2 regions of the Jeotgalibacillus malaysiensis genome follow, and region 2 is predicted to be linked to the other one. Evidence: predicted binding sites of a transcription regulator. Region 2 holds the regulator's gene; the other holds the start of a gene.
The links. The regulator NrdR, encoded in region 2, represses ribonucleotide reductase genes. The targets are predictions, from matches to a motif close to AACACNATATATNGTGTT.
Positions count from the first base shown of each region.

Region 1: a site for NrdR is predicted at 3,983-4,000, ahead of LG330_RS10950 (vitamin B12-dependent ribonucleotide reductase). Genes of this name have one in related genera too.

Region 1 is NZ_CP085252.1:2,029,245-2,034,949, forward strand. It holds gene LG330_RS10940 (DUF1385 domain-containing protein) at 1-849, shown strand, start outside; gene LG330_RS10945 (SA1362 family protein) at 885-1,271, shown strand; gene LG330_RS10950 (vitamin B12-dependent ribonucleotide reductase) at 1,344-3,893, opposite strand; gene LG330_RS10955 (rhodanese-like domain-containing protein) at 4,277-4,657, shown strand; gene gcvPB (aminomethyl-transferring glycine dehydrogenase subunit GcvPB) at 4,708-5,705, opposite strand, start outside.
Region 2 is NZ_CP085252.1:2,276,001-2,281,705, reverse strand. It holds gene coaE (dephospho-CoA kinase) at 1-54, shown strand, start outside; gene LG330_RS12305 (glyceraldehyde-3-phosphate dehydrogenase) at 194-1,231, shown strand; gene speD (adenosylmethionine decarboxylase) at 1,593-1,973, shown strand; gene LG330_RS12295 (hypothetical protein) at 2,065-2,448, shown strand; gene nrdR (transcriptional regulator NrdR) at 2,520-2,981, shown strand; gene LG330_RS12285 (replication initiation and membrane attachment family protein) at 3,042-4,400, shown strand; gene dnaI (primosomal protein DnaI) at 4,400-5,338, shown strand; T-box leader at 5,593-5,705, shown strand, end outside.

The sequences.
Region 1 (5,705 bases), 250 kb from region 2:
GATGATTCAATAGAATACTTCGACCTTCCGAGAAAACAAAACCCTACTTTTCAGAAGCTGAAAAAAATACCTTTTTTAAGAGGGATTATCGCGCTGATTGAAGCAAGCGCAAATGGCACACAGCACCTGAACTTCTCAAGTGAAAGGTATGACGTGCTGCCTGAAGAGGATGAAAAGGTTCAGCAGGAGCAGAAATCATCCAAGCTTGAGATGGTCTTTGGTATTGCCGCTATTGGTGTTCTGTCATTTTTATTCGGGAAATTTGTCTTTACGTTAATACCAGTGTTTTTAGCAGAACTATTCCGTTTTGCAGTACCTGGTGATGTTGGACAGGTCATGCTTGAAAGTGTATTTAAGGTGATTCTGCTGTTAGCTTATATTTACTTTATTTCACTGACGCCATTGATCAAGCGTGTTTTTCAATATCACGGAGCAGAACATAAAGTGATTAATGCTTATGAAAATAACCTGCCACTATCGGTTGAAAATGTTCAGTCCCAGTCAAGACTACATTACAGATGCGGATCAAGCTTTATTCTTTTTACTGTTATTGTCGGCATGTTTGTCTATTTACTTGTCCCGACTGAGCCATTAACCGCAAGGATTCTAAACAGGATCGCACTGATTCCTGTCGTACTTGGTATTTCTTTTGAAGTATTGCAGATCACAAACAGAGTGCGTGACATTCCGGTACTGAAATTCCTGGGTTACCCCGGGCTGTGGCTGCAGTTACTGACGACCAAAGAGCCTAAGGATGATCAGGTAGAAATCGCAATTGCTTCATTTAATAAGATGCTTGAAATGGAGGAAGAGGCTGAAAAAGGTTTAAAAAAAGCTGCACTTGTCTAAACTAATAAAAAGGTTTGCTGCGGGAGGTGGCTGCATTGAATGTTAAAAGTATCGTTTTCTATGCCGTTATTGGTCTGGGAGCGTTTGGATTAATTTCAATGATTTTATTTGAACCGGGTTCTTTACTTAGAATGATCCTGATTTACGCACTGATTGCTGCTGCTATCTTTGGTATTTACCGTTTTGTAATGTCTCGCAGAGGTAACAGTCAGGAAAACAGTGCTTATAAAAAAGCTGTCCGTCAGTCAAAAAAGAAATATCAGCCAGCAAAGCCTTCAAAGGTCAGAAAAATTCAGCCCGCACAACGAAATCAATCTCAAAGAAAGCCTGCTAAAAAAGCTGGTGCTGCAAGATTGAATGGACCGAAGCTGACAGTAATTGAAGGTAAAAAAGGCAAAAAGAAAAAGCGAATGACCCTTTAGCACCTGAGCAATCAGGTGTTTTTATTTTGATGAAAATAAGGCCTGGACAATGTCCAGGCCTTTTAGCAATATTTATAACCCACACTTCAACTGTGCATTACAGTTTGTACATGTGTTACAGCCGCCGATTTCTTTCACTGTTCCTTTGCGGCAGACCGGGCATGTGTTGCCGACTTCAGATCCGATCGTTACGTTAGTTGATCTCAGATCCTGAATGGTATCAATTAATACCACATTCTGTTTTTCTCTTGGCTTTTGTTCTGTATTTTCTTCAGCCTTTAATGTCAGCACCTGGCTGTCACGGCTACCGTCCACGTATACTGTTCCACCCTTAGCGCCACCACGATAAAGTCGCTCATACACGCTTTCAACCTGCTCAACAGAATAGCCTTTTGGCGCATTCACTGTTTTTGAGATGGAGCTGTCAATCCAGCGCTGGATTACGCATTGTGTATCAGCGTGTGCTTCTGGTGCAAGCTCCATTGCAGTTACAAAGAATGACGGCAGTTCTTCACCCTCAGTTTTATTATTTAACTCCAGATATTCTTTAACGATATCTGCTTTCACTTCGATAAACTTACCTAAACGGCCGCTTCTGTAATAAGTGTAAGAGAAGTATGGTTCAAGTCCTGTTGCTACCCCCACCATTGTTCCTGTGCTGCCTGTTGGCGCAACTGTAAGTAGGTGCGAGTTGCGGATTCCACTTTCAAGAATACCCTCTCTGACCTGCTCAGGCATTTTTTTCATGTAGCCGGAATTAATAAATGCTTCTCTCAGACGCTTTGTTTCTTCGTCTGTATCACCTTCTAGGAACGGGAATGAGCCACGCTCTTTAGAAAGTTCAACAGATGTTTCATAAGCCGTTACAGCAATCGTTTCAAAGATTTTATCTACTAATTGATTCCCCTCTTCTGAACCGTACTCCTTTTCACAATAAATCAGAAGATCTGCAAGCCCCATGACACCAAGACCTACACGACGCTCCCCAAGCGCCTGTTTCTTATTCTCTTCAAGAAAATAAGGTGTAGCATCAATCACGTTGTCCTGCATTCTAACACCTGTTGCGACTGTTTCTTTCAGCTTGTCAAAAAGCACTGTTTTGTTTTTCTTATCTGCAAACTCTGCAAGGTTCACAGCAGCAAGATTACACACAGAAAATGGTGCAAGTGGCTGTTCTCCGCAAGGATTTGTAGCTACAACCTGCTGTCCGTAAGCTTTTGCATTAGTCATGTCGTTTGCATTATCAATGAAGAAAATACCAGGCTCAGCAGAATAAGTTGCACAGATATTAATCAGATTCCAAAGCTCTTTTGCTTTGATCGTGCGATAAGTTCTGACCTTATTACCCTGTTCTTCCCACTTACGCACATCTCCAACTTCATGCCACTCTGCATTATAACGAGCCATTTCGTCTTTAGAGTATGCTTCTACATGTGGGAATCTCAGTGCGTAATCCTGATCTTCATCCACAGCTTTCATAAAGTCATCAGTCAGACAGACAGAAATATTCGCACCAGTCAGGAAGTCCGGGTTGTGAACAGAGTAATTGCCGCCTTCAGCAAGCTTCTGTTTTGCATCATTAATTATTTCCTGATTAAATCCACCAAAGCCTTCGATGGTTTCGTAGTTGACAATGCTTTGATACATTGCTGCTTCCTGCTCAGTTAGCGGTGTGAATTTAAGCTTTTCCTGAGCAATTTTTTTAATGAATTCGTCGTTTGTTGTCTCTAGTAAGAATCTTAAAATTCTAGGGTTCTGCATTTTAGAAATAATAAATTCAATAATATCCGGGTGCCAATCTGAGAGCATAATCATTTGTGCCCCACGTCTTGAACCACCTTGTTCAACAAGATGAGTCAGCTTCGCGATATCATCGAGCCACGATACAGACCCTGATGATTTTCCGTTTACTCCGCGGGCAAGTGTGTTTCTTGGTCTCAGTGTTGAACCATTCGTTCCTACACCACCACCGCGACTCATGATCTCCATTACCTGCTTACGGTGATCTGAAATACCTTCTCTTGAATCCTGAATAAAAGGCATAACGTAACAGTTAAAGAACGTTACATCCGTTTTTGCCCCTGCACCATATAACACGCGGCCAGCCGGAACAAATCTCATGCTTGAAAGTTCACGATAAAACTTCTCTGTCCATTCCTTCTGCAATTCCTCAGTTTTCTCAACAGATGCAAGGCCTGTCGCATTTCTAAGTGCAATCTGCTCGTAGTATACTTCAAGCGGTTTTTCAATGACGTCAAGTGACCGGACAATAATACCCGATTCAACTTCTTTCGGTGTATCCAGTGAATTTTTAAATTCATCTTCCACCTGAACTGAAGCGACACCTTTTTCCCAGTCAATTTCTTTAATGAAGCCAAGTCCGCGAGCCGGGAATTTCGGATCCTCCCTGACAGTCAGTACGACAAAATCTCCCTCGCTTAGCGTTTTCTTTTCAGTGTCCTTGAACGCATAGCGGTCTAACATGACGAGCCTTGAAACACCTGTATGTGTCAGCGTCATGTCTTCTGTAATCGGGTGAACCACTTCGAAAGACTGAATGTCCTCATTTAATTTTTCTTTATTTAGTGCTGGCGCTGATGCTGATAATTGGGCCACTTTCATTTCCCCTTTCGACATATATCCTTAATAAACAGCAGGTTAAGTAATAACTACTGTATGTATTACCAATAATATATACCCTCAAACCAAAAAACACAACATATTGTGTTTAGATTTTTACCACTCATACAATATATAGTTTTTTGTGTCAATTGCAAAATTTATGTCAAATCCAATAAACAGAGAAAAACAGATGAATCCTTAGAGAATTTAAGAAAACATATTGGAAATTTGTCATTTTGAAATGATTTCATACTTGTTCTTTTTCATCAAGTGATGTCCATGAACTTGTCAAAAACTGATCACAAATCTGATAATTTTCTTTGAACTTATGAGAGCCGGCTACTATAATAAAGAATAGTGTGAGATAGAAAGGGGTTAAAAACTTGGAGTCATTATATGTACTGATCATTGTGCTTGTAGCCATTATTCTTTATTCAGTTTTCACTTACTTCAGACAGAAAAAAATTCTGAAGACGTTAACTGAAGAAGAGTTTAAAGCAGGTTACCGTAAAGCACAATTGATTGATGTCCGTGAGCAAAAAGAATATGACGGGGGTCATATTTTAGGAGCAAGAAATATTCCATTATCACAACTGAAAATGCGACTTGGTGAAATCCGTGCTGATAAGCCGGTTTATATCTATTGCCAGAACGGTATGAGAAGTGGACGTGCAGCACAGCTGCTACACAAAAAAGGCGTAAAAGACCTTTATCAGCTACAGGGCGGCTTTAAAAAGTGGACAGGTAAAATTAAACGTAAATAATTTAAATCATAAGAAGAGCCTCCTGAACGAATCAGGAGGCTCTTCTTATTTTATACTTCTACAGCTTCTTTTTTCATGTATCTTAGAACGGGCTTACGTGCTGCCTGCGTTTCATCGAGGCGGCTGATCACCGTTGTATGCGGTGCTTCCTGGACGATTTCAGGATTTTCTTCCGCTTCTTTTGCAATCTGGATCATTGCTTCAATAAATGAATCGAGTGTTTCTTTTGATTCAGTTTCAGTTGGCTCAATCATCATACATTCCTCGACGTTGATCGGGAAATAGATGGTTGGCGGATGGAAACCAAAGTCAAGCAGTCTCTTTGCAATATCCAGCGTACGGACGCCAAGTTTTTTCTGGCGTTTACCACTGATAACGAATTCATGCTTACAATGTCTGTCATATGGCAGATCAAAATATTCAGCAAGTCTTCTCATCATATAGTTTGCATTAATCACTGCATTCTCACTTACTGCCTTTAAGCCATCAGGACCCATTGTTCTGATATAAGTGTATGCACGGACATTGATTCCGAAGTTGCCATAATAAGGCTTCACACGACCGATAGAGTCCGGACGGTTATAGTCAAATGTATAGCCTTCCTCCGTTTTAACAAGTACCGGCTTAGGCAGATAAGGAATCAGGTCCTTCTTTACTCCAACAGGACCTGAACCGGGACCACCGCCGCCGTGAGGACCAGTGAATGTTTTATGAAGATTTAAATGAACGACATCAAAGCCCATATCACCAGGACGTGCTTTAGCCAAAACAGCATTCAGGTTTGCACCGTCATAATAAAGCTTTCCGCCTGCATCATGGATAATTGATGCCATCTCCAGAATATCCTCTTCAAACAGTCCGAGCGTATTCGGGTTCGTCAGCATTAGAGCAGCAGTCTGATCGTCGACCACTCTTTTCAGGTCCTCAAGATCAACAAGGCCGTTTTCATTTGATTTTACAGTGACTGTTTCAAAGCCCGCAACAGTGGCAGAAGCTGGATTTGTTCCATGTGCCGAGTCAGGCACGATCACTTTTGTACGGTTAAAGT
Region 2 (5,705 bases):
CAATCTATTAACCAGCTGCATAAGCTGATTGAAGACTGGAAGCTGACACCCTGAATAAACGAACAGTACTCATCCTTTAAAAGGGTGAGTTTTTTATTGAAAAAATGTCATTATGTATTTGCAAACGCTTTTAATATGTTATACTAATGCTAGTTAATTTGAAATTAAGTATAACATTATTAGGGGGATCCTCATGAACAAGACGAACATTGCAATCAACGGGTTTGGCCGAATCGGCCGTATGGTGTTTAGAAAAGCGGTAATGGAAGACACACTTAATATAGTAGCCATCAATGCGAGCTACCCGCCTGAAACACTGGCTCACCTGATTAAATATGACTCTACTCATGGCGCATTTGCTGCAGAAGTGATTGCGAAAGAGGATGCATTAATTGTCAATGGAAAAGAAATCAAACTTGTCAGTGATAGAGATCCTGCAAACCTACCATGGGCATCAATGAATGTTGATATTGTCATTGAAGCTACTGGTAAATTTAATGCACGCGACAAAGCAGCACTGCATCTTGATGCTGGAGCGAAAAAAGTCGTCCTTACAGCGCCTGGTAAACAGGAAGATGTGATGATTGTAATGGGTGTAAACGAAGAGGATCTGAATGTAGAGAAGCATGATGTAATCTCTAACGCATCATGTACAACGAACTGTCTGGCACCTGTTGCTAAAATTCTTGATCAGGAATTTGGCATTGTAAATGGATTAATGACAACAGTGCACGCATATACGAATGACCAGAAAAATATTGATAATCCGCACAAAGACCTGCGCCGCGCACGGTCATGCGGACAATCAATCATCCCGACTTCAACCGGTGCAGCTAAAGCACTTGGTAAAGTTCTGCCTAATCTGCAGGGTAAGCTGCACGGAATGGCACTGCGTGTTCCAACGCCAAACGTGTCACTCGTCGACCTTGTCGTAGATGTGAAACGTGAAGTAACAGTTGAAGAAGTAAACAACGCTTTTAGAAAAGCTGCTGGAAACGAAATGAACGGAATTGTGTCATACACAACAGAACCGCTAGTATCAATTGACTTCAACACAAACCCAAGCTCAGCAATCGTTGACGGACTTTCAACAATGGTCATGGGCGCAACAAAAGTAAAAGTACTTGCATGGTACGACAACGAATGGGGCTACTCATGCCGCGTAGTCGATCTCGTCCAGCACCTTGCAAACCAGATGGAACAATCCCAGAGAGAAGTAACAGCATTATAATGAATAGGATTTAAATATATTCTTAGAAGAAGTACATTTAAATGTATTTCTTCTTTTCTTTTTATAGTAGATAAGGTGACCGGAGCTGAAGGTGGTGTCTCCACCGCCCGGCCGCGAAAAGCGTCCGCCTGGCGTGCAGGTCACCCGGTCTTCATATAAAAAACGTGCAATATCTCTAAATAAAAACAAATCATTGCAAAATCATTCAAAAAACCTTATACTGATTTTCGTGATCTTATTCCGGTTCACACAACATAACTTCTGCTTAAAGGGTTAGGACCTCATTGGACTAACTTTCCCCCGTGGCAGCAGGGTCTGATTAACCGGGTAAGTTCAAATTTTCAGTAAGGGGGAACGATCAATGGAAACAATGGGTCGTCATGTAATAGCGGAACTATGGGGCTGTGACTTTGAAAAGTTAAACAGCATGGAATTAATTGAACAAACATTCGTAGATGCTGCACTGAAATCAGGTGCTGAGGTAAGAGAAGTTGCATTTCATAAATTTGCGCCGCAGGGTGTAAGTGGAGTCGTGATCATTTCAGAATCACATTTGACTATTCACAGCTTCCCTGAACACGGCTATGCGAGTATAGATGTATACACATGTGGAGATCTTGATCCAAACGTTGCAGCGAATCACATCGCTGAATCACTTGGCGCTGAGACACGTGAAACAATTGAAGTATCACGCGGTATGGGGCCTGTAAAAGTCCCACAATCAACGGTACACGCAGGTTAATCTGACAAAAGAGGTGCATTTTCGCATCTCTTTTTTATTTTCTCCATAAAACTGATAAACTAAGGTTATAGACACTGGAGGAGGAATTACGTTGGCCAAGTTAAAGGGAGTTTTTAAAAGGTTCAGTCAGGAATGCGAGACGGCAGACAAACATCAAGAAAAAGAGCTTGAAACACGTTATTATAAAGTATCATTCGACAAAGTATACGATCAAGTAAAACGCTACTTTTCAAATGATGGGTATGAGATTTCATCAGAATCAAAAGATCATGGGGAAATTATGATCACCCGCACGAAGAGTCCTAAAATGTTTTTAATTGCAACCGTTGTCAGTACAAGACCAATGCACACAGCGCTTGATTTGAAAGCGTCTACTGACCAGATGGTTGTCGGCGGTGCTTATCCGAAGCTGAAGGAAGAAATTTCTATCTGCTATCAGGCGCTTGCAAAAGAGATGAGAGAAGCTGAAAAGTAAGAGGAACCCTTGTGGTTTAAGCTTTTTTTCAGTATCATTAGAGGAAATAGATTCGATGTGGAGCTGGTGAAATGAAATGTCCATCCTGCCATGAAAACGCAACAAGGGTGATTGATTCAAGACAAGTTGACGATGGAAAATCGATCCGGCGCAGAAGAGAATGCGAAGATTGTCAGTATCGTTTTACAACATTTGAAAAAGTGGAAGAAATTCCGCTGATTGTTGTAAAAAGAGATGGCATCAGGGAACAATTCAGCAGAGACAAAATCCTGCGCGGTCTGATTAAAGCCTGCGAAAAAAGGCCAGTACCATTTGAAAAACTTGAACAGATTGCTTCTGATATTGAACGTGAACTCCGCAGTCAGGGAATTTCAGAGATCCCATCTGTCGACATTGGAGAAATGGTCATGGACAGACTTTCATCAGTTGATGAAGTAGCATACGTAAGATTTGCGTCTGTATACCGTGAATTTAAAGATTTAAATGTGTTCATAGATGAAATGAAAGAACTGTTGAATAAAGAAAGAAAATAAAGAGCAGTCAGCTGCTCTTTTTTTGTAGATTTGGATAGGATAGATGAAAGGTCTGAGCTTATGACGAGTTTATGGAAAGAAATACAGCCCTCAGATGAATATAACGTTCAGCTGAATGGTCAATTAAGCGAACATGACAGAGAGCTGGTGTCATTTTTGTATCAGCCGTTGCTCGGGGCCGACGCAATCAGTCTGTATAATATATTATGGCTCGAGGTGGAGCGTCATCATCTTGAGAGTGAAGCACGCACTCATAAAACACTGATGGACCTGATGTCAGTTTCAATAGAAAGAATCTTTCAGGCCAGACTCCGCCTAGAAGGAATGGGGCTGCTAAAAACCTTCCTTAAGACAGGAGACACTAAGTCGTATGCTTATCAGATACAGCCGCCATTAAGTGCAAAAGCTTTTTTTGAAGATCCGATGCTGAGCGTCTTCTTGTACAGACAGATCGGAGCCAGTCAGTTTCAGCGGTTAAAAAACAGATTTATCGTATCTTTTGACAACCTGCAGGCATACGAGGAAGTAACGCGATCGTTTCAGGATGTTTTTTATTCAGATGCTAAGATCTCACCGCATATGCCGGAAAAGGTGGAGGACGGTAAGACGCTGACATTTGAAGGTGAAAACAGCGGGATCGCAGCAGATTTTCAGGCGTTTGACTTTCACGCACTTTTTGCAGGTCTTTCTGAAGCGATGGTGCCAAGAAAAAGTTTAACGTATGATGTAAAACAGCTGATCGTGAAGCTTTCTATTCTGTATGGGTTATCTGAACAGGAGATGAAAAGTCCGATTCTCTCTTCCATAACAGAAGAAGACAAAATTGATACAGAAGCCCTTAGAAAAGCGTGCAGGGATTCTTTTCAGCTTAAAACGAATTCAGCACTGCCTGCGCTAAAGCATTTTGCTGAGCAGGCGAAGGTCCAAAAACTGCCTGATTCAGAGGATCAGACGCTGCAGTATTTAAAGAAGAGTTCACCTGTACAGGTACTAATTGATGCCTCTAATGGTGTGAAGCCCTCAAATACTGAGCTTGAACTGATTGATCATCTGATTTATGAAAAGAGGCTTCCTGATGAAGTGATCAATGTGTTAATTCAATTTGTACTTTTGCGGACAAATATGAAGCTGACTAAAGGCTTCACTGAACAGATTGCTTCACAGTGGGTCAGAATCGGGATTAAAACAGCTGAAGAAGCGATGGCTGAAGCAAAAAAAGAACATAAAAACTATCTTACCTGGAAGAAGTCAGGTGGGAGTAAGACATCAAGAAAAGAAAAAACCATTCGGAAAGAAAAGCTTCCGGACTGGTTTACTTCTGATGAATCAGAAGAAGTGGCGGATCCTGAATTCCTGAAGGAGAGGGAACGCTACTTAAAAGAACGCGAACTGAAAAAGCGCAAAGCAGGTGAAGAATAATGGATCCGATTAATAGAACGATCAAACGGATTTCAGGATCAAATGAATTTCAGCGCAGATATGAAATGATGAAAAAGGAAATCTCAGCTGACCCGGAAATTCAACAGTTTTTACAAATCCACAGAGATGAGCTCTCGCCGAACGCAGCTGATCAGGGAATGATCAAGTTATATGAGTTTATGACCAGATCTAGAAAATGTGCAGATTGCCCGAGTCTTGGGGAATGTAAAAACACAATGAAGGGATATGAGCCGAAGCTGATCATTCAAAACGGCTACATTGATATGCAGTATGCGCAATGCCCGAGACAGATCGCAGCTCAGGAACAGCGAAATACTGAAAAACTGGTCCAAAGCATGTATGTCCCTAAAGATGTGCTGAATGCCACTTTTGATCAGGTGGATGTGGATAACCCGACGAGAATGAAAGCTTTGCAAATTGCAGAAGATACAGTCAGTCAACTCGTTGCAGATCCTGAACATTATAAAGGGCTATATCTGTACGGCAAATTTGGTGTTGGTAAAAGCTATTTGCTTGGCGCTGTTGCCAATGAATTGAAAAAGCAGAACAAGGCAAGCTTTATTCTGTATTTCCCTGAATTTTTAAAAGAAATGAAGCAGTCGCTCGGCGATCAGACTTTCGCAGGGAAAGTGGACGCTGTCAAACGGTCTTCCATTCTGATGCTTGATGATATCGGGGCAGAATCACTTTCAAGCTGGGCACGTGATGAAGTACTTGGAACGATTCTGCAATACAGAATGGCAGAAGGGCTTCCAACATTTTTCAGCTCGAACTTTGACTACAACGAACTCGAACACCACCTGACCTATTCCCAGCGAGGCGAAGAAGAACCAGTCAAAGCAGCCAGAATCATGGAAAGAATCAAATTCCTGTCCATCCCGGTTGAAATGAAAGGGAAGAATAAGCGGAATATTTAATTGGGCTCAGGCTTTTGCAATTTAAGTACAAAAACTTTCAATGTCTCATGCACAGCGTGACTCGTAGTGGAAGGCGGGGACTCCGGGACGAATAGCGGGATAGCTGAGATCCCGCAGGCGAAGCCGAGGAAGCTCAGCGACCGCCGTCCGGAAAGCCTCCGCCTGGAGCGAAGAGTAGACGCCAATGTTTTAAATTTAAACTTGCTTTTATAACCAACCTCATCTAAAATGACTCTTATCAAAACAATTTATAAATAAAGGCACTGACAGGGACATGAATCATTTGAAGCTGATTATAAGAGAGAGAGGACCCGGCTGAAATCCTCTTATGAAGCAAAATGTATTTACCACCCTTGAGCCGTATGAG